2 regions of the Pseudomonas sp. NY15181 genome follow, and region 2 is predicted to be linked to the other one. Evidence: predicted binding sites of a transcription regulator. Region 2 holds the regulator's gene; the other holds the start of a gene.

The links. The regulator FliA, encoded in region 2, starts transcription of late flagellar genes. The targets are predictions, from matches to a motif close to CTAAAGTTTNNNNNNNNNNNGCCGNTAA.
Positions count from the first base shown of each region.
Region 1: ACNFBT_RS00220 (methyl-accepting chemotaxis protein) is a predicted target of FliA. The motif match lies at 11,180-11,207, and genes of this name have one in related genera.

Region 1 covers NZ_JBLUPT010000001.1:37,473-51,627, forward strand. The annotation lists gene ACNFBT_RS00190 (NAD(P)/FAD-dependent oxidoreductase) at 1-595, opposite strand, end outside; gene ACNFBT_RS00195 (TIGR01777 family oxidoreductase) at 868-1,773, shown strand; gene hemH (ferrochelatase) at 1,888-2,910, shown strand; gene ACNFBT_RS00205 (spinster family MFS transporter) at 3,273-4,637, shown strand; gene ACNFBT_RS00210 (multidrug efflux RND transporter permease subunit) at 4,863-7,922, opposite strand; gene ACNFBT_RS00215 (efflux RND transporter periplasmic adaptor subunit) at 8,106-9,218, opposite strand; gene ACNFBT_RS00220 (methyl-accepting chemotaxis protein) at 9,508-11,133, opposite strand; gene ACNFBT_RS00225 (DUF1513 domain-containing protein) at 11,254-12,348, opposite strand; gene ACNFBT_RS00230 (imelysin family protein) at 12,429-13,490, opposite strand; gene ACNFBT_RS00235 (di-heme oxidoredictase family protein) at 13,506-14,155, opposite strand, start outside.
Region 2 covers NZ_JBLUPT010000003.1:559,478-573,632, reverse strand. The annotation lists gene ACNFBT_RS11420 (flagellar motor protein) at 1-255, opposite strand, end outside; gene ACNFBT_RS11415 (protein-glutamate methylesterase/protein-glutamine glutaminase) at 255-1,373, opposite strand; gene ACNFBT_RS11410 (chemotaxis protein CheA) at 1,430-3,679, opposite strand; gene ACNFBT_RS11405 (protein phosphatase CheZ) at 3,712-4,494, opposite strand; gene ACNFBT_RS11400 (chemotaxis response regulator CheY) at 4,514-4,888, opposite strand; gene fliA (RNA polymerase sigma factor FliA) at 5,065-5,814, opposite strand; gene fleN (flagellar synthesis regulator FleN) at 5,811-6,641, opposite strand; gene flhF (flagellar biosynthesis protein FlhF) at 6,810-8,120, opposite strand; gene flhA (flagellar biosynthesis protein FlhA) at 8,136-10,259, opposite strand; gene ACNFBT_RS11375 (hypothetical protein) at 10,765-11,262, shown strand; gene ACNFBT_RS11370 (PAAR domain-containing protein) at 11,259-12,518, shown strand; gene ACNFBT_RS11365 (hypothetical protein) at 12,586-13,074, shown strand; gene flhB (flagellar biosynthesis protein FlhB) at 13,158-14,155, opposite strand, start outside.

The DNA of each region.
Region 1 (14,155 bases), on a different contig from region 2:
GGGTCTGTAGAGGCTCGGCGAAGCCCAGGGCCACGGCCCAGGTCGGCTCCATAGGGATGCTCGCCGCCGCCGCCGCCAGCTTCGGCGCGCTGGCCAGCAGCGCGGCGGCCTGGGGCGCCGGAGTGGCGATCAGCACGCGGCTGTAGGGGCCGTGGGTCTGACCCTCGGCGTCCTGCAGGTGCCAGTGCTCCTCACCGCGATAGACCTCGGTGATGCGGCAGGAGAAGGTGACGGTCTGGTCCTGCAGCAGGGCGCGGGTGATCGCGCTCATGCGCGGGGTGCCGACCCAGCGGGGTTGTTCGTCCGGCGACGGGCTCAGTTCGCCGTCGCGGTACTGGTACAGGGCCGGATCCCATTCGGCTACCCAGCCCTGTTCGCGCCATTTCTGGATGGCGTCGAGGAAGCGTCGATCGCGGGCGGTGAAGTACTGCGCGCCGAGATCGAGGGCACCGGCTTCGGTGCGCTTGCTGGCCATGCGGCCGCCGCTGCCGTGACCCTTGTCGAAGAGCTGGACTTCCTGTCCGGCGTCCCGCAGGGCGTGGGCGGCCGAGAGTCCGGCGATACCGGTGCCAATGATGGCAATGGGGGCGCTCATGACGTGCCTCGTTGGTTGTCTATTTCAGAGTAACGAGCGCGGTAGGCTTGTACAAATGGTTTGATCTGTACAATGGTTCGGCTGCCAGCGCACCCGTGATCGGCAAGAGTCCGATCATCGGAACCTTCTGCGCGTCATCGGTTCCTTCATGAATGAGCGCGGTCGGTTCCGGCAAATAAAGCGTAGACCTTCCGCGCTGTCAGGGGCAGGTGCAAGCGCCGCCGTCTCGTCCAGACTGAGGGTAGGTGGGACACACTGACAAGGAGTTCGCCATGCATATTTTGTTGACCGGTGGTACCGGATTGATTGGTCGCCGGCTTTGCCGCCAGTGGAGCGCCGCCGGGCATCGCCTGACGGTGCTCAGCCGCCAGCCGCAGCGGGTCGCCGCGTTGTGCGGTGAGCAGGTGCGCGGGATCGCCGATTTCCAGGAGTACGGCGACGCGCCGCTGGACGCAGTGGTCAATCTGGCCGGCGAGCCCATCGCCGACAAGCCCTGGAGCGCGAAACGCAAGGCGTTGCTGTGGGACAGCCGGGTAGGTCTGACCGAGCGTCTGCTGGCCTGGCTGGAGACGCGCAGCCAGCGCCCCAGTGTGCTGATCAACGGTTCGGCGGTGGGCTGGTACGGCGATGCCGGCGAGCGGCCGCTGGAGGAGAACAGCGCGGCGGCTGGCGAGGATTTCGCCAGCGAGCTGTGCCTGGCCTGGGAGCAGATCGCAAGGGAGGCCAAGGCGCTGGGCATTCGCGTGGTGCTGGTGCGCACCGGGCTGGTACTGGCGCCCGAGGGGGGCTTCCTCAAGCGCATGCTGCCGCCATTCCGCATGGGACTGGGCGGCCAGCTGGGAGACGGTCGACAGTGGATGTCCTGGATTCATATCGAAGACCAGATCGCCCTCATCGATTTTCTTTTGCAGCGGGCCGATGCCGAGGGTCCATATAATGCCTGCGCGCCGCAGCCGGTGCGCAACCGCGACTTCACCCGCGAGCTGGGGCGCGCGCTGCACCGGCCGACCGTGCTGAGGGTGCCCGGTTTCGCCCTGCGCCTGATGCTCGGCGAGATGGCGGTGCTGCTGCTGGGCGGACAGCGGGTGGTGCCACGCCGTTTGCTCGATGCGGATTTCACCTTCCGCTTCCCCGAGTTGCAGGACGCCCTCGCGGACGTGCTGCGCGGACAAGGCTGAACCATCGCGCCCTGCGGCAATGCCGACAGGCCGTGCGTCTATTCGCTGCGTGTAAACTGCGCAGCCCCGCCGGGCCTGCCCGGCGAGATCGTGAACCGATTCCAAGGACATTGCATGACCCAAAACGCCCTCCTGCTGGTCAACCTGGGTTCGCCGGCTTCCACCCAGGTCGAGGACGTGCGCCGCTACCTCGATCAGTTCCTCATGGACCCCTACGTGATCGACCTGCCCTGGCCGATCCGTCGCCTGCTGGTTTCGCTGGTCCTGCGCAAACGCCCCGAGGAGTCGGCCCATGCCTATGCGTCGATCTGGTGGGACGAGGGCTCGCCGCTGATCGTGCTCAGCCGCCGCCTGCAGGAGGCGATCCGCCCCTACTGGCCGCATGGGCCGGTGGAGCTGGGCATGCGCTATGGCGAGCCGTCCATCGAGTCGGCCCTGCTGCGCCTGAGCGGGCAGGGCGTCACCCAGGTGACCTTCGCGCCGCTCTACCCGCAGTTCGCCGACAGCACCACCACGACCGCCATCGAGGAAGCGCGCCGGGTCATGCGCGAGCGCGGCCTGAAATTCGAATTGAAGGTGCTGCCGCCGTTCTACGCCGAGGCGGAGTACCGCCAGGCGCTGGTGGACAGCGTGAAACCGTACCTTTCGCAACCCTACGACCACTTGCTGCTGAGCTTCCACGGCCTGCCCGAGTCGCACATCCGCAAGCTGGTGAAGGACAAGAGCCACGACCTCGCCGCCAGCTCCAGCCGAGGCGTGCGCGATGAGGTGATGGCGGTCTGTTACCGCAGCCAGTGCCTGCGCACGGCGGAGGATTTCGCCGCGGGGGCGGGGCTGGAGGAGGGGCGCTGGTCGGTGTCCTTCCAGTCGCGCCTGGGCCGCAACAAGTGGATCGAGCCCTACACCGAGGCGCAACTGGACCTGCTCGGCAAGCAGGGCGTGAAGCGTCTGCTGGTGATGTGCCCGGCCTTCGTCGCCGACTGCATCGAGACGCTGGAGGAAATCGGCCAGCGTGGCAGCGAGCAGTTCCGCGCGGCGGGTGGGGAAGAGCTGGTGCTGGTGCCCTGCCTGAACGATCAGGAGCTCTGGGCCACGGCGCTGGCGAAGCTGTGCGAGCGGATGCCGACGGCGCTCTGAGCGGGTATTGGCGCGTGGGCTTCCCTCACCCCAGCCCTGGCTGCGCGCCCCGCTCCTGAGGGAGAGGGAGTCGATCGTGCCGTCTGGCGCCATGGTTCCATCCTGCGCCGAACGGTCCCCTCTCCCTCTGGGAGAGGGTTAGGGTGAGGGCCGCCGATACGTCAGGCTGACACCCTCGCGCGCAGCCAGCTCCAATAGCCAGCTCGCGAAACCTTCCGTCCAAACCCTGCCCCCCCATCCATCAGCCAACGGCCGCCGCACGCATTCAGAGACCTGATAGTGGGCGCACCGGGCGTCCACAGTGCCTACGCTGCGGGTTCTCCCCATCGCCATCGCCGCGTTGGCGGCGTTCAGGAGCCCGCATGCACAACAACAATAACGGCTACCCTTCCAGCCTCGTGGCATGGTCCACGGTCGCGATCCTCATGGTCGCCTACGTGCTGTCCTTCATCGACCGGCAGATCCTCAACCTGCTGGTCGGCCCCATCCGCCGCGACCTGGCGATCAGCGACACGCAGATGAGCCTGCTGATGGGCCTGTCCTTCGCGCTGTTCTACACCCTCTGCGGCATCCCGCTCGGGCGCATGGCCGACAGCCGCAGCCGGCGCGGCCTGATCACCGTCGGCGTGTTGATCTGGAGCGCCATGACCGCCGCCTGCGGCCTGGCCCGGCAGTACTGGCACTTCCTGCTGTTCCGCGTCGGCGTGGGTGTGGGCGAGGCGGCGTTGTCGCCAGCGGCCTATTCGCTGATCGCCGACAGCTTCCCGTCCCACCGCCGCGCCACGGCCATCAGCGTGTATTCCATGGGGATCTACCTGGGCTCTGGCCTGGCCTTCCTGCTCGGCGGCCTGGTGATCAAGTTCGCCTCGGCCCAGGGCGACCTGCACCTGCCGATCCTCGGCGAAGTGCGCCCGTGGCAACTGATCTTCCTGCTGCTCGGCGCTGCCGGCGTGCTCTTTACCCTGCTGATGCTGGCGGTGAAGGAACCGACCCGGCGCGGCGTGGGCGCCGGCGTGGTGGTGCCGATGAGCGAGGTGGGCGCCTACCTGCGCGCCAACCGCAAGACGGTGCTCTGCCACAACTTCGGCTTCGCCTGCATCTCCTTCGCCAGCTACGGCAGCGGCGCCTGGATACCGACTTTCTTCGTTCGCACCTACGGCTGGGACGCCGGCCACGTGGGCGTGGTGTACGGCAGCATCGTTGCGGTGTTCGGCTGCCTGGGCATCGTCTGCGGCGGGCGTCTGGCGGACTACTGGGCCAAGCGCGGGCGCACCGACGCGAACATGCGCGTGGGCCTGCTGGCCGCCGTCCTGGCGATCCCCTTCACCCTTGCCTACCCGCTGCTGGACAGCGGCAACGCCGCGGCGGTGCTGATGGCGCCCATCGTGTTCTTCCTCGGCATGCCGTTCGGCGTCGCACCGGCGGCGATCCAGGAGATCATGCCCAACTCGATGCGCGGCCAGGCGTCGGCCATCTACCTGTTCGTGGTGACGCTGCTCGGCCTGGGCGTCGGCCCGACCGCCATCGCCCTGGTGACCGACTATGTGTTCGCCGACGACATGGCGCTACGCTATTCGCTGCTGATCGTCAGCCTGCTGGCGCTGACGGCGGGCGCCTTCCTGCTGGCACGGGGGCTCAAGCCCTACCGTGCGAGCCTTGAGCATCTCAAGAGCTGGAGCCTGAAAAGCGAGATCGAGGCGGGCGCGATGCAGCGGCAGCCGGCCTGAGCTCTTGGTAGGAGCGAGCTTGCTCGCGAACCCCGCCTGATACCCAGGGCATCAAGCGGTTCGCGAGCAAGCTCGCTCCTACAGGTGGGGCACCGTGGTGTATCGGCAACGCCAAGGCATGCTCGGAGCGCCCTGAGACCAAGGCTAATCGGCGTATAACGCGGAGCGTTATACGCCCTACGACGTGCCCCAGAAAAAAGTCCCGCTGATGCGGGGCTTTTTCGTTCAGTGCGCCGACGCCGTAGCGCCGTCGCCGACGGGCTCCGGGTCCGGCTTGGCCAGCAGCGTGTACACGCACGGCAGCACGAACAGGGTGAACAGGGTGCCCACGCTCATGCCGGTGGCGATCACCACGCCGATGTCGAAGCGGCTCACCGCGCCGGCGCCGGTGGCGAGCAGCAGCGGAATCACGCCCAGTACCATCGCGGCGGTGGTCATCAGCACCGGGCGCAGGCGGATCGCCGCGGCTTCCTCCACCGCCTCGCGCACCGACAGCCCGCGTTCGTGGCGCAGTTGGTTGGCGAACTCGACGATGAGGATGCCGTGCTTGCTGATCAGCCCGATCAGCGTCACCAGGCCCACCTGGGTGTAGATGTTCAGGCTCGACAGGCCGAGGAACAGCGGCACCAGCGCACCGCAGATCGACAGTGGCACCGTGACCATGATCACCAGCGGGTCGCGGAAGCTCTCGAACTGCGCCGCCAGCACCAGGAAGATCACCGCCAGCGCCAGGGCGAAGGTCACCATCAACGCGCTGCCTTCCTGCACGAACTGCCGCGAGGCGCCGGCGTAGTCGAAGGAGAAGCCGCGCGGCGACTCTTCCTCGGCGATGCCGCGCACGGTGTCGATGGCTTCGCCCATGCTGACCATCGGCACGCCGGAGATGATCGCCGAGTTGAGCTGCTGGAACTGGTTGAGCTGGCGCGGCCGCGCGCGCTCGTGGAAGGTCACCAGGGTCGACAGCGAGATCAGCTGGCCGCTCTGGCTCTTCACGTAGTAGTTGCTCAGCCAGCCCGGGTTGTCGCGGTAGGCGCGCTCGACCTGGGCGATCACCTTGTAGCTGCGCCCGTCGATGGTGAAGCGGTTGATCTCGCCCTCGCCCAGCAGCGCGCCCAGGGCGACGCCCAGGTCCTGCATGGTGACGCCCATCTGCGCGGCCTTGGCGCGGTCGATGTCGACCGCAAGCTCGGGCTTGTCGAAGGCCAGGTCGAGGTCGAGGAAGGCGAATTTGCCCGACTCTTCCGCACGCTTCTTCACCCGCTCGGCCACCTGCAGCAGCGATTGGTAGTCGCTGGCGGTGTTGATCACGAACTGGAACGGTAGGCCCTCGCCGGTGCCCGGCAACGACGGCAGGTTGAAGCCGAAGATCTGCAGGCCGGGGATCTTGTCCAGCTCGCCCTGCACCGCATGGAGCAGTTCCATCTGGCTGCGCTTGCGCTCGTCCCAGGGCTTGAGCAGCATGCCGCCGATGCCCGTCTGCACGCCGTTGTAGCCGTTGATCTGGAACGCGGAGTAGTACTCGGGGAAGGTGCGGAAGATGCTTTCGAACTGGGCCGTGTACTTGGACAGGTAGTCCAGGTTCGCGGTCTGCGGCGCGCTGGACATGAGGAAGACGATGCCCTGGTCTTCCTCCGGCGCCAGTTCCTTGTGGGTGAACATCATCAGCAGCGGGATGATCGCCAGCACCAGCGCGGCGAACACCAGCACCACCGGCCGGCTGTTCAGCGTGCCGTGCAGGGTGCGCTGGTAGCGCTGCTTGAGCGCCTCGAAGATCAGGTCCAGGCGATGGGCGAGGCCCGTGGGGTTCTCGTCGTGACGCAACAGGCGCGAGCACATCATCGGCGACAGGGTCAGGGCGACGATGCCGGAGATGATCACCGCGCCCGCCAGGGTGAAGGCGAACTCCTTGAACAGCGCGCCGGTCAGGCCGCTGAGGAAGCCGATGGGGGCGTACACGGCGGCCAGGGTGATGGTCATGGTCACCACCGGCACGGCGATTTCCCGCGCGCCTTCGATGGCGCCCTGGAAGGGCGTCTTGCCCTCTTCGATGTGACGGTGGATGTTCTCCACCACCACGATGGCGTCGTCCACCACCAGGCCGATGGCGAGCACCATGGCGAGCAGGGTCAGCAGGTTGATCGAGTAGCCCATCACCTGCATGAAGAACAGCACGCCGATCATCGACAGCGGGATGGTCACCACCGGGATGATCACCGAGCGCAGCGCGCCGAGGAACAGGAACACCACCACGATGACGATCAGGATCGCCTCGCCCAGGGTCTTCACCACCTCGTCGATGGAGGCCTGGATGAAGCGCGTGGCGTCGTAGGCGATGGTCACCTTGAGGCTTGGCGGCAGCTGTTCCTCCAGCTCCGGCATCTTGGCGCGGACTTCCCTGATCACGTCCAGCGGGTTGGAGCTGGGCGTGCCCTTGATGCCGATGTACACCGAGGGGATGCCGTTGAACGAGCTGACCGCGTCGTAGCTCGCCGCGCCCAGTTCGATGCGCGCCACATCGCCCATCAGCACGCGGCGATCGCCGGCGGTCTTCAGCGGGATGGCGGCGAAGGCCTCCGGGGACTTCAGGTCGGTGGAGGCGTTCACCGAAGTGACCACCATCTCGCCCTTCACCTCGCCGGCGGCGGAGAGGAAGTTGTACTGGCGCACCGCGCTGTCGATGTCGCCTGCGGTGATGCCGTAGGCGGCCATCTTCACCGGGTCCAGCCACAGGCGCATGGCGAACACCTGGTTGCCGAGGATTTCGGCCTCGGAGATGCCCGGCAGGGTGGCGAGCTTGGGCTGGATCACCCTCGAGAGGTAGTCGGTGATCTGCGGGTTGCTCATCTGCTCGCTGAAGAAGCTGATGTACATCAGCGCCGAGGCGTCAGCGGCTTCCTTGTCCAGCACCGGGTCTTCGGCGTCCGGCGGCAGCTGGGTCTTCACCTCGCCGATCTTCGACAGCAGCTCCGTTACCAGACGGTCGGTGTTGGCGCCGATGTGCGCGTAGATCGAGATCACCGAGTAGTTCTGCCGGCTCACCGAGGTCATGTAGTCGATGCCTTCGGCGCTGGCCAGGCTCTGCTGCAGCGGCTGGGTGATGTAGCCCTGGATGGTTTCGGCGTTGGCGCCGGCATAGAAGGTGGTGACGGTGATCAGCGCGTTTTCCATCTGCGGATATTCGCGGATCACCAGCCGGCTGAAGGCCTGCATGCCGAGCAGGACGATCAGCAGGCTGACCACGGTCGCCAGCACCGGGCGACGGATGAAGGGATCGGTGAAGCCCATAAGCTCAATCCTTTGTGTTCGGATTTGCTCCGCTCGGCCATGCCGTATCGTAGGGAAACGTCGAAATGCTCTGGCTCACGCCAACTCCGCTTTCGCCGTTCCCTCCGCCTTGCCTGGCTCTCTCGCTCGGGAAATCCGTTGACTCTCGTTGTCCCCGCCAGAGGGCGAGGACACTGCTGTCTCTTACTGTGCGTCCGGGACGATCGCCACCGACGTGCCGCTGTCGAGCTTGAGCTGGCCGGAGGTGACGACCTGTTCGCCGGCCTTCAGGCCTTCGACGATCACCACGCTGCCTTCGCGGCGTTCGCCGGTCTTGACGAAGCGGCGCTCCACGGCGAGGACGGGCTGGCCCTTGTCGTCGGTCATGGCCTTGCCGTCCTTGTCCTTCTGCGGGCCGACCACGTACACCGAGTTGCCGTAGAGGGTGAAGGCCACGGCGGTCTCCGGGACCACGATGCGCGGCGCGCTGTCGGGCAATTGCACTTCCAGGTTGGCGAACATGCCCGGCAGCAGCTTGCCGTCGGGGTTGGCCATGCTGGCGCGGACCAGCAGGTTGCGCGTCTCGTTGTCCACCCGTGGGCTGATCGCCTCGATGCGGGCCGCGAAGCTCTGCCCGGGATAGGCCGCGACCCGCACGCTGACGGCCTGGCCGGCCTTGAGCAGGGGGAAGTCCTGTTCCGGCAGGAAGAAGTCGACCAGCAGGGTGGAGAGGTCCTGCAGAGTGACGATTTCGGTGCCCGGCGAGACGTAGTCGCCCACGTCCACCCGGCGGATGCCGACGGTGCCGTCGAAGGGCGCGAGGATGCGCTTCTTCGCCAGTGCCGCGCGCAGCTGCGCCACGGTGGCGGTGGAACGGTTCAACTGGGCGGCGAGGCGGTCGTAATCGCTCTTGGAGATGGCCTGGCGGTCCACCAGGTTGCGGCCGCGCGCGAATTCCACCTGGGCCAGGCCGAGGTCCGCCTCGGCGCTGCGCAGGGTGGCTTCCTCGACGTCGTTTTCCATCTGCAGGATGGGCTGGTTCTGCTTCACCTTGTCGCCGGAGACGAACAGGATGCTGCGCACGATGCCCGAGACTTCCGCGGTCACGGTCACGCCCTGCACGGCGCGCAGGGTGCCGATGGCCGGCAGGCGGCTTTGCCAGTCTCGCTGCACGGCGTCGGTGGCGGTGACGCTGACCGGCGGACGCGGCGCCGAGAACATGGCGATCTGTTTCTGGATGGAGAGGTATTTCGAGCCGGCGAGCGCCGCAATGATAACGGCGACCACGCCCAGCATGAGCAGCATGCGGCGCAACATCTTCCTGTTCCTTGGTACGTGCCTGGCAGCAATCCGCCGCGATTCGCTCGTTCGGAAACTACCGGACGGCCTTCCGTTCGCGGGGGTGTCGATCAGGCTTTGAAGCCGATACGGGGTCGCCCCATTGCGGGGCGGAATTGCGCACCTTATGCCTGATCGCGTGGCGAGTCAAAGGCCTGCGATTACAAGGCGTTTCGCGAAGAAGATGATGTGATCGTGGGCAAATAGCGCCGAATCGGTGCGGCGGGGTGCCAGGGGGAGGGTGCCACGTCCCTGTGGCTGAAGCGGGTCAGGCGCTGAGCTTGTGGGTCACTTCGGCGAGCTCGCCGGAGAGGCCGTGCAGGTGGCGGCTGGCGCTCTGGGTGCGCACCACGTTTTCCTCGTTGGTGGCGCCGATGGCGGTGATCTCGGTGAGGTTGCGCGAGATGTCTTCGGCGACCGAGGTCTGCTCCTCGGCGGCGGTGGCGATCTGGCGGTTCATGTCGCGGATCGCTTCCACTGCCAGGGTGATGCTGCGCAGCACTTCGCCGGCCTGGGTGACGCGCTCCACGCCCTGCTCGCTGCGGACCTGGCCGTTCTCGATGGCGCGCAGGGCGTTCACCGAGCCAGTCTGCACGGTGTCGATGATCTGGTGGATCTCGGCGGTTGACTCGGCGGTGCGCTGGGCCAGGGTGCGCACTTCGTCGGCGACCACGGCGAAACCACGACCGGCCTCGCCGGCGCGGGCGGCCTCGATGGCGGCGTTGAGCGCCAGCAGGTTGGTCTGGTCGGCGATGCCGCGGATCACTTCCAGCACCTTGCCGATGCGCCCGCTGTCGCTTTCCAGGCGGCGGATGACCTCGGCGGTGTTGGCGATTTCGCTGCTCATTTCGGTGATGGTGACGATGGTGCTCTGCATGACTTCACCGCCTTGCTGGGCGTGCTGGTCGGCATCGTCGGCGGCGCGCGCGGCATCGGAGGCGTGGCGGGCGACTTCCTGGGCGGTGGCGGACATCTCGTGCATCGCCGTGGCCACCTGGTCGGTGCGCGAGAACTGTTCGCGGGTGCCTTCGGCCATCAGGGTGGCGATGGCGTTCAGCTCGCCGCTGGCGGTGTCCAGTGCGCTGGTGCTGTGCTTGAGGCGGTTGAAGGTGTCGGCGAGGAAGTCGCGCAGGGTGTTGGCGGCGCGGGCCAGGCGGCCGAGTTCGTCGCGGCGGCTGGCGTCGACACGCTCCTCGAAGTTGCCTTCGCTGAGCTGGGCGATGTGTTCGATCAGCCGGGCGATGGGCCCGATCAGGTTGCGGTTGACCAGCCACAGGCTGAGCAGGCCCAGGACGATGCCCGAGATCAGCAGGATCAGGCTGCCGCCGACCACCGTGCTGCTGGCGCTGTCGGAAATCGCCTTGGACTGCTCCTGGGCTTCACGGTGCAGGCTGTCCACCAGGGCGGCCATCTGCTCGCTGGCGGCGCGGTCGATGCCCTTCACCGCGGCGTCGCCGGCACGCGGGTCGCTGCCGGCAGCCAGGTAGGCGTCGCGCCCCTTGCGATAGGCCTGGCCGAGCTGGCGGTGTTCGTCGCGCAGACGACTCACCTGGGTCTTGAGCTGGGGTTCGTCGGCAGCATTTTGTTCCAGGCGTTGCAGGATGTCCTGCACGGCGCGCTCCTGGTCCTCGAACTGGCCCCAGTATTTGTTCAGGTCGGCCGGTTGCTGCCCGCGTAGCAGGACGTTCTTCCATTCCTGCACCTGGACCTTGAAGGCGACGTTGGCCTGGTCGACCAGTTGCGAGGATTGCAGCGGCCCGTCGAGCAGGCGCTGGTAGGCGCTGACGCTGCCGGAGAGGAAGTGGAAGCAGGCGAGGGCGATCAGCAGGACGAGCAGCAGGCTGCCGCCCAGCAGCGAAAGAATCTGGGTACGCAAGGAAGTGTTGGGGGACATCGTGGTTACGCCTCTAAGACGCAGGGTGGGAATCGGTCAGTCCCTTGCATCGGCCGCACCCGCATCTTCCTTAGTGCGGGCAGACGAGTGGTGGTGTCGCAGGCGCTCTGGAACGGGCGTTCAGGCCAGGTGCAGGTGGTTGTCCCAGAAGGCTGGCGGCAACTCCAGTGGGGTGCCGGCGATGCGTTCGCCGCGACAGTCGTAGAGGCGGCAGCGGCCCTGCCCGGAGGTAACGACGAAACCGCCCTTCACGGCGCCGACGCCGGCGCAATCCGGCAGCGGCGCATCCAGTCGCACTTCGCCAGTATCCAGGTCCCAGATGAAGAAGCGGTTACCGCGCGGGGCGGTCAGCGCCACCAGGCGCAGGTCGCTGTGGATGGCGACGCTGGCGGTGTACTGGGTCATCGCCAGGCGCTGCTGGTCAGCCAGGGGGAAGGGCTGGAAGGCCTCGCCGGGGCGCTTGATGGCGAGCAGGTCGGCGCGGTCGTGGGCATCGCCCATGTACTGCTGGCCGGCGACTATGGTGCCGTCGGCGGCGATGGCCAGGTGACGCACGCTGTTCATCTGCTGCGCCAGGGTTTCCTTGGAGATCAGCGAGCCGTCGCGGCGCATCAGCACCAGGCTCGGCTCCATGGCGTCGAGGTTCATCTCCACGCGGCTTTCGGCCTCGGTGCGGATGCCGCCGTTGGCCACCACCAGGGTTTCGCCGTCGGGCATCCAGGACACCTGGTGCGGGCCGAGGCCGTGGGTGGAAATCTCGCCCGTGTGGCTGAGCTTGTCGCCGTCGAAGCGGTACACGCCGAGCATGCCGCGCCCCGGATCGGTGGTGTCGTTCTCGGTGGCGTAGAGCCACTCGCCGTCCTTGTGCCACACGCCGTGGCCGTAGAAGTGGCGGTCGGCTTGCGAATCGAGGGTCTGCAGCAGGCGGCCGTCGTCCAGGTGGATCAGGTAGCTCTGCCGGCCCGGGCGGCGGGCGACGAACAGCGCCAGCGGCAGGCTGGGATGCTGCACCACGTCGTGGCAGCGCAGGCCCACTTCGGTGGCGAAGGCGCGGCTGCCATCCAGGCGATAGCCCACCGCGTAGTGTTTGCCATCCGCGTCGTCACGGGCGGACAGCAGCAGGGGCTCCTTGCCCTTGCGCGACAGCGTCCAGCCGCCGAAGGTCAGGGCGCCGAGCAGCAGGCTGCCCAGGCCGAGTACGTGACGTCGCAACATGGCGTTCACCTCTTTCATTCACCTTGATCTGGCGAGCTAGCGCCAGGCTCTCCAACGACGCATGGCCGACGCGCAGCCGATCAATCGCCGTCGTTGGCGTTGAAGCCGAGCTGTACCCCGAGTGCTTTCGCCAGGTCGCTCTCGTGGAGACGGTGGACGGCATTGAGGCTGTCGTACAGCGCGTTCAGCTGCTGGATGCCGGCTTCGTCCTTGAGCAGGTCGCTGAGAGGCTTGTCGATCGCCTTCAGCTTGCCGTGGGTGTCGGCGTAGGCGGCGTCGATCTTGCTCGCCAGCTCCTTCTGTTCGGCCGGCAGCAGGGCGCGCAGGCCCTTGTTGTCGGTGCCGTTCCACAGCGCCTGGGCGCCGGTCAGGCTGGCGTCCAGGCTCGCCAGGGAGGCGTCGCTGCGCCAGCCTTCGGCCTGGAACGGCTGCGGGATGCCCTTGCTCTGGCGGCCCAGCGGGGTGCCGAGCTTCTTCTTCAGCATGTCCAGTGCGGTGACCTGCACGCGCAGCAGTTCGGCGATGGCCTCGTGGGCATCGGCGTAGCGGTCGTTGGGGAATTTGGAGAGCTGGGCGAGCATGCCGCCGTCCTGCTTCCACTGCGCCAGGATGCCTTCCGCCAGGGCCTGCTGGTGCGCGCCGATGGCCTCCAGCAGCGGGCAGTAGCGCGCCTTGGTCTCGGCGTTGGCCAGGTCGATCCTGGCGTCGTAGAGGACGTATTCGTAGGCGGTCAGCCCCTGGACCACGACGCTGGATTTATCCAGGGTCGCCGGGGTGATGGGGTTGCCGCTGCCCAGCAGTTGCTCGACCTGACGGGCAACCAGGTTCTTCTTGTCCGGCCAGAACTGCACTTGCCAGGCGCGGTTGCCCTCGGCCAGGGGGCCGACCAGCAGCGGCTGCAGCTCGGCCCAGGCCTGCTGCGCGGCCATGTAGTCGGCGCGGGCCTTGGCCAGGTCTTCCTTGCCCTGGCAGTAGGCCAGGGCGCTGGCGGCCAGGGCGCGGTCGGCGTCCACCCAGCGGCTGTAGGTCGGCAGGATCACCTGTTGAGCCAGCGTGGCACTGGTGGTGGCCTGCGGGTCGGTAGGCGAGCAGGCGCCCAGGGCGATGGCGAGGCTGGTGATCAGTAGGCGGGGGCGGAACATGTTCGGCTCGGCTCCTTAGAGTGAATTCAGGAACGCCAGCAGGGCACTGCGCTGCTCGGCGTCGAAAGTCAGTACGCGCTGCTTGGCCGCTTCGGCTTCGCCGCCGTGCCAGAGCACCGCTTCGAGCAGGTTGCGGGCGCGTCCGTCATGGAGGAACTGTGTGTGGCCGTTGACCGTTTCGGTCAGGCCGATGCCCCACAGCGGCGGCGTGCGCCAGTCGCGGCCGCTGGCGAGAAATTCCGGGCGATTGTCCGCGAGACCGTCGCCCATGTCATGCAGCAGCAGGTCGCTGTAGGGGCGGATGACCTGGTTGGCCAGCTCCGGCTCGGCGGCATTGGGGCCGGTGGTGAATTTCGGGCTGTGGCAGCTGGCGCAGCCGCTGTCGAAGAACAGGCCCTTGCCGGTCAGCACCTGCGGGTCGTCGACCTTGCGCCGCGCCGGCACCGCGAGGTTGCGCGCGTAGAAGGCGACCTGGTCGAAGATGTGCTGGCTGACTTCCGGCTTGCCGCCGTCGATGGCGTTGCGGCAGTCGACCTGGGCCTGCGTGCAGTCATCGCTGGGCAGCAGGTCGCTGGTCAGGCCCATGTCGCCGGAGAAGGCGTGGGCGTTCTGCTGGGCGACGTCGGGTTGCCCGGCCTTCCAGCCGAAGCGGCCGAGCGCGGTCT
Region 2 (14,155 bases):
GCTCCAGCCGACGACATGGTCGATGCCGCCGACCAGGTCCACCCTGGGCGGCAGCATGATCCAGCGCAGCATCTGCACCGAGCGCTTGAGCACCGCCACCGGGGTCTGCAGCAGGGCTGCGGCCAGGGTGCCGCCCATCACGATCAGGGCCGCCGGGCCGTTGGCCAGCGCACCGACATGCCCGCCCTCGAGGAAGTTGCCACCGATGATGGCGACCAGCGCGAGGATCAGGCCGACAATGCTGAGCACATCCATCAGCCGCAGGCCTCGGTGAGGTGGCGGCCGATGTCGTCCAGGCTGTACACCGCGTCGGCCAGGCCCGCCTTGGCGATCGCCATGGGCATGCCGTAGATCACGCAGCTGGCTTCATCCTGCGCCCACACCTGGCTGCCGCCCTGCTTGAGCATCCGCGCGCCTTCGCGGCCATCAGCGCCCATGCCGGTGAGGACCACCGCCAGCACCTTGTCGCCGTAGGCTTTTGACGCGGAACCGAAGGTCACGTCGACGCAGGGCTTGTAGTTCAGCCGCTCATCGCCGGGCAGGATGCGCACGGCGCCACGGCCATCGACCATCATCTGCTTGCCGCCGGGGGCCAGCAGTGCCACGCCGGGGCGCAGCAGGTCGCCGTCCTCGGCTTCCTTGACAGTGATCTTGCACAGCTTGTCCAGGCGCTCGGCGAAGGCCTTGGTGAAGGCCGCCGGCATGTGCTGGATCAGCACCAGCGGCGCGGGGAAGTTGGCGGGCAGCTGGGTCAGGACCCGCTGCAGCGCCACCGGCCCACCGGTGGAAGTACCGATGGCCACCAACCGGTAGGGCTTACGCTTTGGGGCGGCGGAAGTCACCGGCGCCGGAGCTGCGGGCGCATGGCCGCCAGCCGAAGACGCGGGAGCGGCATGGCGCGCGGTGCTGCCGGCCGGCGTCGAAGCCGGCGCCGAGGCGCTGGCGGAATACGAGGAATAGGCCGCGAAGCGACGGTTGCTCTTGGCGATGGTGTGGACCTTCTCGCACAGCAGCTGGCGGACCTTGTCCGGGTTGCGCGAGATGTCCTCGAAGTTCTTCGGCAGGTAGTCGACCGCGCCGGCATCCAGCGCGTCCAGGGTCACCCGCGCGCCCTCGTGGGTCAGCGAGGAGAACATCAGCACCGGGGTCGGACAACGCTGCATGATGGTCCGCACAGCGGTGATGCCGTCCATCAACGGCATCTCGTAGTCCATGGTGATCACGTCGGGCTTGAGCGCCAGCGCCTGATCGATCGCCTCGCGGCCGTTGGTGGCCGTGCCGACCACCTGGATCTGCGGATCGGCGGAGAGAATCTCCGAGACACGGCGGCGGAAGAATCCCGAATCGTCCACCACCAGGACTTTGACAGCCATAGACACTCCTGAATAAAGCCTTGCCGCGCGCGCGGGCGTCCCCGCGCGCGCAAGAATCAGATACGCCGCGCGTAGCGCTTGAGCATGCTCGGCACATCGAGGATCAGGGCGATGCGCCCGTCACCGGTGATGGTCGCCCCGGCCATGCCCGGCGTGCCCTGCAGCATCTTGCCCAGCGGTTTGATCACCACCTCTTCCTGGCCCACCAGTTGGTCGACCACGAAGCCGATGCGCTGGGTGCCCACGGAGAGGATCACCACGTGGCCCTCGCCCTGCTCCTCATACTCGGCGCCCGGCACCAGCCAGCGCTTGAGGTAGAACAGCGGCAGCGCCTTGTCGCGGACGATCACCACTTCCTGGCCGTCGACCACGTTGGTGTTCGACAGGTCGAGGTGGAAGATCTCGTTGACGTTCACCAGCGGGAAGGCGAAGGCCTGGTTGCCCAGCATCACCATCAGGGTCGGCATGATCGCCAGGGTCAGCGGGACCTTGATGACGATCTTCGAGCCCTGCCCCTTGGCGGAGTAGATGTTGATGATGCCGTTGAGCTGGGAAATCTTGGTCTTCACCACGTCCATGCCGACACCGCGGCCGGAGACGTCGGAAATCTCGGTCTTGGTCGAGAAGCCCGGGGCGAAGATCAGGTTGTAGCACTCGGACTCGGACAGGCGGTCAGCCGCGTCCTTGTCCAGCAGGCCCTTCTCCACGGCCTTGGCGCGCAGCACGTCCGGGTCCATGCCTTTGCCGTCGTCGGAGATCGACAGCAGGATGTGGTCACCTTCCTGCTCGGCGGACAGCACCACCTTGCCCGAACGCGCCTTGCCGGCGGCCTCGCGCTCGTCCGGACCTTCGATGCCGTGGTCCACCGCGTTGCGCACCAGGTGCACCAGCGGGTCGGCCAGGGCCTCGACCAGGTTCTTGTCCAGGTCGGTCTCTTCGCCGATCAGCTCGAGGTTGATCTCTTTCTTCAGGTTGCGCGCCAGGTCGCGGACCTGCCGCGGGAAGCGGCCGAAGACTTTCTTGATCGGCTGCATGCGGGTCTTCATGACCGCCGACTGCAGGTCGGCGGTGACCACGTCGAGGTTCGACACGGCCTTGGCCATCGCCTCGTCGCCGCTGTTGGCGCCCAGGCGCACCAGGCGGTTACGCACCAGCACCAGCTCGCCGACCATGTTCATGATTTCGTCGAGGCGCGCGGTGTCCACGCGCACCGTGGTTTCCGCTTCGCTCGTCGGCTTCTCGGCGGCAGCAGCCGCACGCGGTGCCTCGGCCGGCTTGGCGGCCGTGGCCTTCGCCGGTGCGGCAGCGGGCTTGGCCGGCTGCGGCGCGGCGGCCGGCTTGGCGGCCGGCTTGGCGGCGGCGACCGGTTCTTCCTTCGCGCCGGTGAACTGGCCCTTGCCGTGCAGCTCGTCGAGCAGCTTCTCGAATTCGTCGTCGGTGATGTTGTCGTCGCCGGCTGCGGAAGCCTCGCTGGCCCTCTCGCTCGGCGCGGCTGTCTCGACCGGGGTGGCTTTCTCGACAGGCGCGGCGGCCGACTCATCCTTCGCGCCAGTGAACTGGCCCTTGCCATGCAACTGGTCGAGCAGCGCTTCGAATTCGTCGTCGGTGATGTCGTCACCCGCGCTGGCGGCCGGGGCGGCTTCGCTCACGGCGGGCGCGGCGCTGGCGGGCGACTGGGCGCCGCCGAACTGGCCCTTGCCGTGCAGCTGGTCGAGCAGCGCCTCGAATTCGTCGTCGGTGATGTCGTCGCCACCGCTGCCGACCGCTGCGGCCGGCGCATCGGCGGCCGGCTCCAGGGCATCCATCAGTTGCTCGAACTCGGCGTCGGTGATGTCGCCGTAGGTCTCGGGAGCAGCCGGAGCCACCTCCGCCAAGGGCTCGGCAACTGCCGGAGCGGGAGCTTCGGCCGGGGCGGCGTTCGGGTCGGCCAACCGCGACAGCGCGGCCAGCAGCTCGGGCGTCGCCGGAGTCGGCTCTTCCGCGTCACGCACCTGCTGGAACATGACGTTGACGGTATCCAGCGCCTGCAGCATCACGTCCATCAGCTCGGCATCTACGCGGCGTTCGCCCTTGCGCAGCATGTCGAACACGTTCTCGGCGATGTGGCAGCACTCCACCAGCGCGTTCAGCTGGAGGAAGCCCGCCCCACCCTTGACGGTGTGGAACCCGCGGAAGATGGCATTGAGCAGGTCCATGTCTTCCGGGCGGCTTTCCAGCTCGACCAGTTGCTCGGACAGTAGCTCGAGAATCTCGCCGGCCTCCACCAGGAAGTCCTGGAGGATTTCGTCATCGGCGTCGAAGCTCATTCGGGTGCTCCCTCTACAGCGTCAGGCGACGCTTAAAAACCAAGGCTGGACAACAGGTCGTCGACATCGTCCTGACCGGACACGACGTCTTTTCTTGTATCGGCAGCGATTTGCGGACCTTCACCCTTGGACGATCTTTCTTTTTCAACCGCCTCGGTCATGCCCTGGTAGTCATGCTCGATGCCCGCGTAGCGGTCCACCTGACCGGCCATCCAGACCAGCTTGACCAGGTTCGACTCGACCTCGGTGACCAGCTTGGTGACGCGCTTGATCACCTGCCCGGTGAGGTCCTGGAAGTCCTGCGCCAGGAGGATGTCGTTGAGGTGCGCGGAAAGCTTCCGGCTGTCCTGGGCGCTGATGTAGAGGAACTGCTCCACGCGCTTGGCCAGCTCACGGAAGGCATCGGGCCCCAGCTCGCGGCGCATGAAACGCCCCCAGTCTTCCTGCAGCTCCTTGGCCTGGGTCTCGATGTGCATGACCACCGGGGTGCACTCTTCCACCAGGTCCATGGTGCGGTTGGCCGCCTTCTCGGTCATCTTCACCACATAGGAGAGACGATCGGTGGCGTCGGCGATCTGCGACATTTCCTCGGCGTGGCGGGAACTGGGGTCGATCTGGAAGTTGACGATGGCGTTGTGCAGCTCGCGGGTGAGCTTGCCGACTTCCTGGTAGAGCCCGCGATCGCGCGTCTGGTTGAGCTCGGAGATCAGCTGCACGGCGGTCTGGACTTCGCCGCGTTCAAGGCAGTCGACCAATTCGCGCGCATGTTTTTTCAGGGTCGACTCGAAGTCACCCGCGGATTCGTTGAAATCCATGACGCCCTCTTGATCAGCCTCAGCTGCCGACCCGCTCGAAAATCTTCTCGATCTTTTCTTTCAGCACCTGAGCGGTGAAAGGCTTGACCACATAGCCGTTGACCCCGGCCTGGGCCGCTTCGATGATCTGGTCGCGCTTGGCCTCGGCGGTGACCATCAGTACCGGCAGGTGCTTCAGACGTTCGTCGGCGCGGACCGCGCGCAGCAGGTCGATGCCGGTCATGCCGGGCATGTTCCAGTCGGTGACAAGGAAGTCGAAGTTGCCGCTGTGCAGCATCGGCAGCGCAGTGGTGCCGTCGTCGGCTTCTGCGGTGTTGGTGAACCCCAGGTCCCGCAGGAGGTTCTTGATGATGCGCCTCATCGTGGAAAAGTCGTCCACGATGAGAATTTTCATATTCTTGTCCAAACCGACCTCCATCGATACCAGGCACGTCCTGGCGGGCGTGCCGTCAATTCATCGAGCGGCGTGCGCTCATCCCGTTTGGGCGGCGTCAAAGGGACGTCGCCCGAAAGAATTCTGAAATCTAAATCTGAAGCCTACGAAAAAGCCGACGCGAAACTACCCGAACCTCAGTGCGCGCGCCACTCCGCCAGACGTGCCCGCAAGCGCGCGGCGCATTGGCTGTGCAGCTGGCTGACCCGGGACTCGCTGACCCCCAGCACTTCGCCGATCTCCTTGAGGTTGAGCTCCTCGTCGTAGTACAGGGCCAGCACCAGCCGCTCGCGTTCGGGCAGCTTGGTGATGGCGTCGGCCAGCGCCGCCTGGAAGCGTTCGTCTTCCAGGCCGTGGGAGGGCTCGTTGCCCTGGTGCGAAGCGTCTTCGGCCAGGCCACCGCCCTGCTCGCCGTCCTGCAGCAGATCGTCGAAGCTGTACAGGCGGCTGCCCTGGGTGTCGCTGAGGATGCCGTAATACTCTTCGAGACTCATATTGAGTTCGGCAGCAACTTCCTGATCTTTAGCGTCACGTCCGGTTCGAGCCTCGACGGTGCGGATCGCATCGCTGACCATGCGGGTGTTGCGGTGCACCGAGCGCGGGGCCCAGTCGCCCTTGCGCACTTCGTCGAGCATGGCGCCGCGGATGCGGATGCCGGCGTAGGTCTCGAAGCTCGCGCCCTTGCCGGCGTCGTATTTCTTCGCCGCCTCCAGCAGGCCGATCATGCCGGCCTGCATCAGGTCCTCCACCTGCACGCTGGCCGGCAGGCGGCCCAGCAGGTGGTAGGCAATGCGTTTGACCAGCGGCGCGTAGCGCTGGATCAGTTGGTCCTGGGAGTTCTGCGCCTGCGCCTTGCTGTACATACGCGCTCCAGAGGCCGTCATCATACGGCCGAACCCGTGGTCGGGTGCTGCACCAGGCGCTCGACGAAGAACTCCAGGTGCCCACGCGGGTTGGCCGGCAGCGGCCAGCTGTCGACTTTCTGCGCTACCGCACGGAACGCCAGGGAGGCCTTGCTGCGCGGGAACGCCTCATACACCGAACGCTGCTTCTGCACCGCCTTGCGCACCGATTCGTCGTACGGAATGGCGCCCACGTACTGCAGCGCCACATCGAGGAAGCGGTCGGTGACCTTGGTCAGCTTGGCGAACAGGTTGCGGCCCTCCTGGGGGCTGTGGGCCATGTTCGCCAGTACGCGGAAGCGGGTCATGCCGTAGTCGCGGTTGAGCAGCTTGATCAAAGCGTAGGCGTCGGTGATCGAGGTGGGTTCGTCGCAGACGACCAGCAGCACTTCCTGGGCGGCGCGGACGAAGCTCACCACCGAGTCGCCGATGCCGGCGGCGGTGTCCACCACCAGCACGTCGATGTTGTCGCTGATGTCGCTGAAGGCCTGGATCAGACCGGCGTGCTGCATGGGCGTGAGGTGCACCATGCTCTGCGTGCCGGAAGCCGCCGGAACGATGCGAACGCCGCCGGGACCCTGGAGGATCACGTCGCGCAGGTCGCACTCGCCTTCGATGACGTCGGCCAGCGTGCGCTTGGGCGTCAGGCCCAGCAGCACGTCGACGTTGGCCAGGCCCAGGTCGGCGTCCAGCAGCATGACGCGGCGGCCGAGGTCGGCCAGCGCCAGCGACAGGTTCACCGACACGTTGGTCTTGCCGACACCACCCTTGCCACCGGTGACTGCGATTACCTGTACAGGATGCATGCCCATATCAATACCTTGTCTCGTCATTCAGCCGCCGCGCCCCCTGGCGCTGCGGCCTTGCCGGCTGCGGTGCTCTACCGCTTCCGGCGTTCGCGGATCGTCTGCCAGAGCATCCGCCTCGCCGGGCAGCCCACCTGGCCACCCCTCGCCCCACCACGGGGCCGTTCAATTCGTTCAGCTGGCGCGACGCACCGGCTGCTGGTACAGGCCGGCGAACAGGTCGGCCATGGCGTCCTCGCTCGGCTCTTCCGGCGCCTGCAGGCTCACCGCGCGGCTGACCAGCTGATGGCTGCGCGCAATCTGCAGATCATCCGGAATCTTCGGACCGTCCGCCAGATAGGCTACCGGGAGACGCTGGCCAATTGCCAGAGCGAGCGCCTCGCCGAGGCTGCCGGCTTCGTCCAGCTTGGTCAGGATGCACCCGGCCAGACCGCATACACGATAGTTCTGCCAGGCGGCCTTGAGCACCTGGGCCTGGCTGGTCGCGGCCAGCACCAGATAGTTCTTCACGTTCAGGCTCTGTGCCGCCAGGGCTTCGAGCTGCATGCGCAGCGCCGGATCATTGGCGGGCAGGCCGGCGGTATCGATCAGCACCAGGCGCTTGCGCGCCAGCGGCGCCATGGCCTGGATCAGCGACTGGCCCGGATCGACCAGGGTCACCGGCACATTGAGGATGCGGCCGAGGGTCTTGATCTGCTCCTGGGCACCAATGCGGAAGCTGTCCATGGACACCAGTGCGATGCTCTGCGCGCCGTACTTCAGCACATAGCGGGCCGCCAGCTTGGCCAGGGTGGTGGTCTTGCCCATGCCGGCCGGACCGACCAGCGCGACCACCCCGCCCTGCTCCAGCAGGTCGATTTCCGGGGTGTTGATGGAGCGCGCCAGGTGCGCCAGCAGCATGCGCCAGGCCTGCTTCGGCTCGGCGATGGAAGCCACCTTCTCCAGCAGACTGCGCGACAGGTCTGCCGGCAGGCCCATGCGCTGCAGGCGGCGCCACAGGTTGGCCTGCTTCGGACGCTGGTTCTGCAGCTGGTTCCAGGCAATCGAGCCCAGCTGCACTTCGATCAGTTCACGCAGGCCGTTGAGCTCGAAGCGCATGGCCTCCAGCGCCTGCTGGCCGACGTTGGCGGCGGCCGGCGCAACTGGTGCGGCCATGGCTTCGGCCAGGGTCTCGGCGGCGCTGCGGCGCGGCGTCTCGACGCCGTACATTTGACGGTCCTTGCGCACGGCCTCGCTCATGCGGGTCGGCTCGCTCAGCTCGGCCTTGGCCTGGGCGATGCGCGCCTGGGTCTTGCGCAGCTCGGCTTCCAGCGCCGGGTTCGGCTTGCTGGCCGCTGCCGGGGCCTGGTAGTCCAGGGCCGCGGTCAGTTCCACGCCGCCAGCGACACGGCGGTTGCCGATGATCGCGGCGTCCGGGCCCAGCTCGTCACGGACCAGTTTCATGGCCTGACGCATATCGGCGGCGAAGAAGCGTTTTACCTGCATGGCCTGCGACCTCAATCAGTTCTGCCCAACGGTGGCGACGATCGTCACTTGTTTGTTGTCCGGGATTTCCTGGTAAGCCAGCACGTGCATGGTGGGGACCGCCATCCGCGCGAATCGGGACATCATCGCGCGGACGGGACCGGCCACCAGCAGGATCGCCGGCTTGCCGAGCATTTCCTGGCGCTGCGCCGCCTCGACCATCGAGCGTTGCAGCTTTTCCGCCATTCCGGGCTCCAGCAACATGCCGTCTTCGGAGCCCTGTCCGGCCTTCTGCAGACTGTTCAGCAATATCTGTTCCAACCTGGGTTCCAGAGTGATCACAGGCAGCTCCGGCTCTAGTCCCACAATGGTTTGCACGATTGCGCGGGACAGCGCGACGCGAACTGCCGCCACCATGGCGGCGGGATCTTGACTCTTGGCGGCGACGTTGGCGATGGCCTCGGCGATGGTGCGGATGTCGCGCACCGGCACCTGTTCCTGCAGCAATGCCTGCAGGACCTTGAGCAGGGTCGACAGGGAGATCATCCCCGGCACCAGCTCTTCCGCCAGCTTCGGCGAAGTCTTGGCCAGCAGCTGCATCAGTTGCTGGACTTCCTCGTGACCGAGCAGCTCATGGGCGTGCTTGTGCAGCACCTGGTTCAGGTGGGTGGCGACCACGGTGCTGGCATCGACCACGGTGTAGCCCAGGGACTGCGCCTGGTCGCGCTGGGACGGCTCGATCCACACCGCCTCCAGCCCGAAGGCCGGGTCCTTGCCGGCGATGCCGTTCAGGGTGCCGAACACCTGGCCTGGGTTGATCGCCAGCTCGCGGTCCGGGTAGATCTCGGCTTCCGCCACGCTGACGCCCATCAGCGTCAAACGATAGGCGTTGGGCAGCAGGTCGAGGTTGTCGCGAATATGCACCGACGGCATCAGGAAGCCCAGGTCCTGGGACAGCTTCTTGCGTACGCCCTTGATCCGCGCCAGCAGCTGGCCACCCTGGTTGCGATCCACCAGCGGGATCAGGCGATAGCCGACTTCCAGGCCGACCATGTCCACCGGGGTCACGTCGTCCCAGCCCAGTTCCTTGGTTTCCTGGGCGCGCTGGGCCGGCAGCAGCTCCTGCTGGCGCTGGGTTTCCTGCTCGGCCTGCTGCGCCGCCTGGCGCTGGCGCTGCCAGATCAGGTACGCGCCGCCGGCGGCCAGGCCGCCCAGGCCGACGAAGGAAATGTGCGGCATGCCCGGCACCAGGCCCATGGCGATCAGGATCGCGGCGGAGATGGCCAGTGCCTTGGGCGAGGCGAACATCTGGCGGTTCACCTGCTGGCCCATGTCCTCGGCGCTGGACACGCGGGTCACCATGATCGCCGCGGCGGTGGACAGCAGCAGCGACGGCAGCTGTGCCACCAATCCGTCACCGATGGTCAGCAGGGCGTAGACCTTGCCGGCATCGCCGAAGCTCATCGAGTGCTGGAGCATGCCGATGGCGACGCCACCGATGAGGTTGATGAAGAGGATCAACAGGCCGGCGACGGCGTCACCGCGAACGAACTTGCTGGCACCGTCCATGGAGCCGTAGAAGTCGGCCTCCTGGGCCACCTCGGCGCGGCGCTTCTTGGCTTCCGCCTGCTCGATCAGGCCGGCGTTGAGGTCGGCGTCGATGGCCATCTGCTTGCCGGGCATGGCGTCGAGGGTGAAGCGCGCGCTCACTTCGGAGATACGCCCGGCGCCCTTGGTGACCACCACGAAGTTGATGATCATGAGGATCGCGAAGACCACGATGCCGACCACGTAGTTGCCGCCGATCACCACCTCGCCGAAGGCCTGGATCACCTTACCCGCGGCGGCGTGGCCGTCATGGCCATGGAGCAGTACCACGCGGGTGGAGGCCACGTTCAGCGCCAGGCGCAACAGGGTTGCCACCAGCAGGATGGTCGGGAACACGGCGAAGTCCAGCGGACGCAGCGCGTACACGCAGACCAGCAGGACCACGATGGACAGGGCGATGTTGAAGGTGAACAGCACGTCCAACAGGAACGGCGGGATCGGCAGGGTCATCATGCCCAGCATGGCCAGCAGCAGCAGCGGCACCCCGAGATTGCCCCGGCCCAGGCCCGCCAGATTGCTGCGAACGTTGCTGATCAGTTGCGTGCGGTCCACCCTTGACTCCCCTGCCCTGCGACGGATCTTGCGCCCGCCCTATCAAACTTTTGACGCCCGAAAGAGCGTTTGCAGGAGCTTTAGCAGGAAGCGTTCCAACTTTTTCGAAGGGGTGGAAATACCCGTTCCAGAGCGACCCGTAGGGCGTACAACCGTTCGCGGTTGTACGCCGATTCGCCACACCTGCCAGCGACGCCCAAGCCGCGCACGGAGCGATCTGCAACCAAGGCCGATCGGCGTATAACGCGGAGCGTTATACGCCCTTGTATTAATGGAAGGCGCCCTCTCCTCGTCAGAGTAGGCACTTCCAAAAATAAGTAGCTGATAGCCCTTCCCACCTCCCGCAAACTCCCTTCGCTCTCCTGCACCGAATCAGCGCACCTGCCAAGCAGCCAATTCCTACATACATGCCAACAAACTCCTGATTAGAGTCAATTATGCGGCAAAGTACTTTCCCTGCATCAGGGAATAGGACGCCACATCATAGAATCAAGGAAGCCAGCACATGACTCTCAAAAATACCTCGACCCCATTTTATAACAACGAAATTTCGCCAGAGCACCTGCAAGAATTGAACAAGCCTCATTTCTCCGAGGAGCAAATAAATTCTTTCGATGCCGCAGCGGTAGACATCATCCGCCGAAACCAAGCTGAACAACTAGAAAAGCCTGTGATAGCCATTCGACTGCTCGCTTCGGAAGGAAGTCAGAGCAAACAAGGCGGCGTAATCAAGAAAGGAACATCGGGCCTCACCGTCACCATAGAGTCAGGTGAAGAGCTCGCAATCGCCCAGATTGGAGACCCTGTCGAATATCCGGACGGATCAATTGCCTACATCAAGACGGGAGCAGGAAAAGCCTTTTCCAATCTTGCCTTGGTCGGTAGCCGACTGGATAACGGCGACGAAATCATAAACAGCCGACAAAACATCGGGCACATCAATATCCTGAAGAACTCGACCCTCGAAAGCGACTTCCTCCCGATGATTGAGGCCGAACGATGACCATGTACCGCCCCGATATCAACGGCAAAGGCCAAGCACTTGGTGGAGACAGAACAACCACTGGCGCGCTGCTTATCAGCTACATCCCTCATTTCGCCATTTGCGATGGCAGGGGTTTTATTCTGCGCGGGGACAAGACTGGGGTATGTCCCAAGTGTGGAAAAGCAGGGACCGTCGTTGAAGGAGATCCCGATTACACCTGGGAAGGCACGCCAATAGCGGTCGACAGGAATATTGTCAATTGCGGCTGCCCATACGGGACCAATCGAATTATCGCTCCTCTTGGGCCTTTGTCATCGAGCAAGCCCGCGGAGCCGATGAGAGCAGCCAACCATTCAAGCCAGCCCCTGGTGCCATCGCCCAGTTCCCATACAGGAATTTCTCATTCTCAGTCCCTCGCCTCGGAAGACAAATCGAAATCCAACGACAAAGGGCCACTGACTCCCGAATTGATCGCCGTTGCCGGCAGCCAGCATGACAGTCGCTCGGGCAACAAGATGATGTTCGTCGGCCAGGCCGTGCGTGAGTTAGGTGAATTCAAACGCAGCAAGCCCGCCCTGGCACGGACGCTGGTGCTGTTCACGCCGTCCTACAACGACGCCATGCTCAGCGCGGCACGCAGCTCTGCCGAAGGCTATGGAGCACAGGTGGTAATCGTCACCAATGCCCGGGAGTTAATCGACTACCTGAACAGTGGCAAGGACCGGGCCCAATCCCCCATCGAGCAACTCTCGTTCTTCAGCCATGGCGTGCCACAGCGCATTGCGTTTGGTTATCAGATCGCCGGGGATTACCAGATGTCCCTGGACGTATTGAACTACAGCGAGGTTTCGCCACAGGCGTTTTCCCCTACGGCTCGGATCGACAGTTATGCCTGCCGCACTGGGATGGGCAATCGCCCGGACTACCCCATCGAAGAAGGCATCCAATTCTTCCCACAGACCAACGAAAGCTTGGCGCAACTGCTGGCCAATCATTTGCAGGTCAAGGTACGCGCCTACGTTCGCCGATCGGATTATAAGAACACGTGGGGCACATTTGAGGAGCGGCAATTGGGTAAGTTATGCGGGATCAGCAATAACGCGGCGCCGGGAGAAGAGTGGTGTCAAAAATGGGCTGATCTGGCCGAAGAACGAAGAGAATCTGACAAGGATTTCCATTTCACCTATCAAACCATGGGGGCTATTAATCCAGTGATCTCAGGTGAAACCCCGATTGGAGTACCGGGAGGCCACTTTGAATTTTTACCGAAGTAGGGGATTCTGGATTGCCCTTATCATCATCCCCTTGCTGCTGACTACGGCAAACTACGGAATAAAACTAATGACAAGTACATATAATAGTGACTTAGGAAACGGCGTAGTGATATATGCCGACGATTATGTGAAAAGTGGGAAATGGGTATTCGACTGCAAATATCGCCGACTTATAAGTCGCCAACCACTGCCCGTCCCAACAACGGAAATGGAGAATTCGGGAGGATTAAAATTCGGAAAAATGTACGCACTAAGCGAAGCTGATCAAGTGCTGGCAATGGAGATTCTCAGGGCCACGATAAAAAAAACCGACTGGTACAAAGGACTTAATTACCTCTTCTCTGGATTAGATGAGTCCAGCAACCTTAGGTATCACTCATTCTACCTCTTGGTAAAAGATACTCACCGCACATGGGCTGTGGAAGTTGATCAGTCAATTGGCTACGACGGAAAGTCCGGATTCAAATTAACTGCCAGACCGTACGATCCTGAGACTTATGTAGACTATGCCAAGGCATTGCAGACCGCCGCCCAGAGCTGCCCTGTGCCACAGTAAGTCAGGCAGCAGTGGGCTCGGGGTGCAACAACTGATTTTCTTTAGGAAGGTGTTGCACCCAAAGTCTGCCCCTGATCGCGACCTCACTCGTCCCTCCGCAGATCCGGCGGAATCGGCAGGTCCGGCATCGGCCCCGGGCGCTTGCCCTTGCCGGCGCGGAACTGCTTGAGCTGGTAGACGTAGGCCAGCACCTGGGCGACGGCGAGGTAGAGGCCGGCGGGAATCTCGTGGTCCAGTTCGGTGGAGTAGTACACCGCCCGCGCCAGCGCCGGCGACTCCAGCACCGTGACCTTGTGCTCCTGGGCCACCTCGCGGATCTTCAGCGCCATGAAGTCGTTGCCCTTGGCCAGCAGCTTGGGCGCGCCTGTTGCGCCCGGGTCGTACTTGAGGGCGACGGCGAAGTGCGTCGGGTTGGTGATCACCACGTCGGCGTCCGGCACCGCCTGCATCATCCGCCGCTGCGCCATCTCGCGCTGCATCTGGCGGACCTTGGCCTTGACCTCCGGCTTGCCCTCGGAGTCCTTGTACTCGTCGCGCACTTCCTGCTTGGTCATCATCAGCTTCTGGCGGTTGTCCCAGAGCTGGTAGGGCACGTCCACGGCGGCGATCAGCAGCAGGCTGCAGGCCAGCCAGAAGGCGCTCCAGCCGACCACCCTGGCGCAATGCACCAGCGCCTGTTCGGTGGGCTCGTGGGCCATCGCCAGCAGGTCGTCCTTGTCCGACTGCAACACCAGGATCGCCACGGCGAGCACCACGGTGAACTTGATCAGCGCCTTGAACAGCTCCAGCAGGGACTTCATCGAGAACATCCGCTTGAGCCCTTCCAGCGGGTTCAGGCGACTGAACTTGGGCGCCAGCGCTTCGCTGGAGAACAGCCAGCCGCCGAGCGCCACCGGCCCGACCAGCGCCGCCACCAGCAGCAGCGCGAGGATCGGCCAGAGGCCTTCGCCGGCGATCTGCGCGGCACTGGCCAACAGCCGGAGCATGTTGTCGCTGTTCATCACCGTCTCGCGGGACAGCTCGAAGCTGCCGCGCATCAGCCGCATCAGCGCGTCCGCCAGCCCCGCGCCGTAGATCAGCA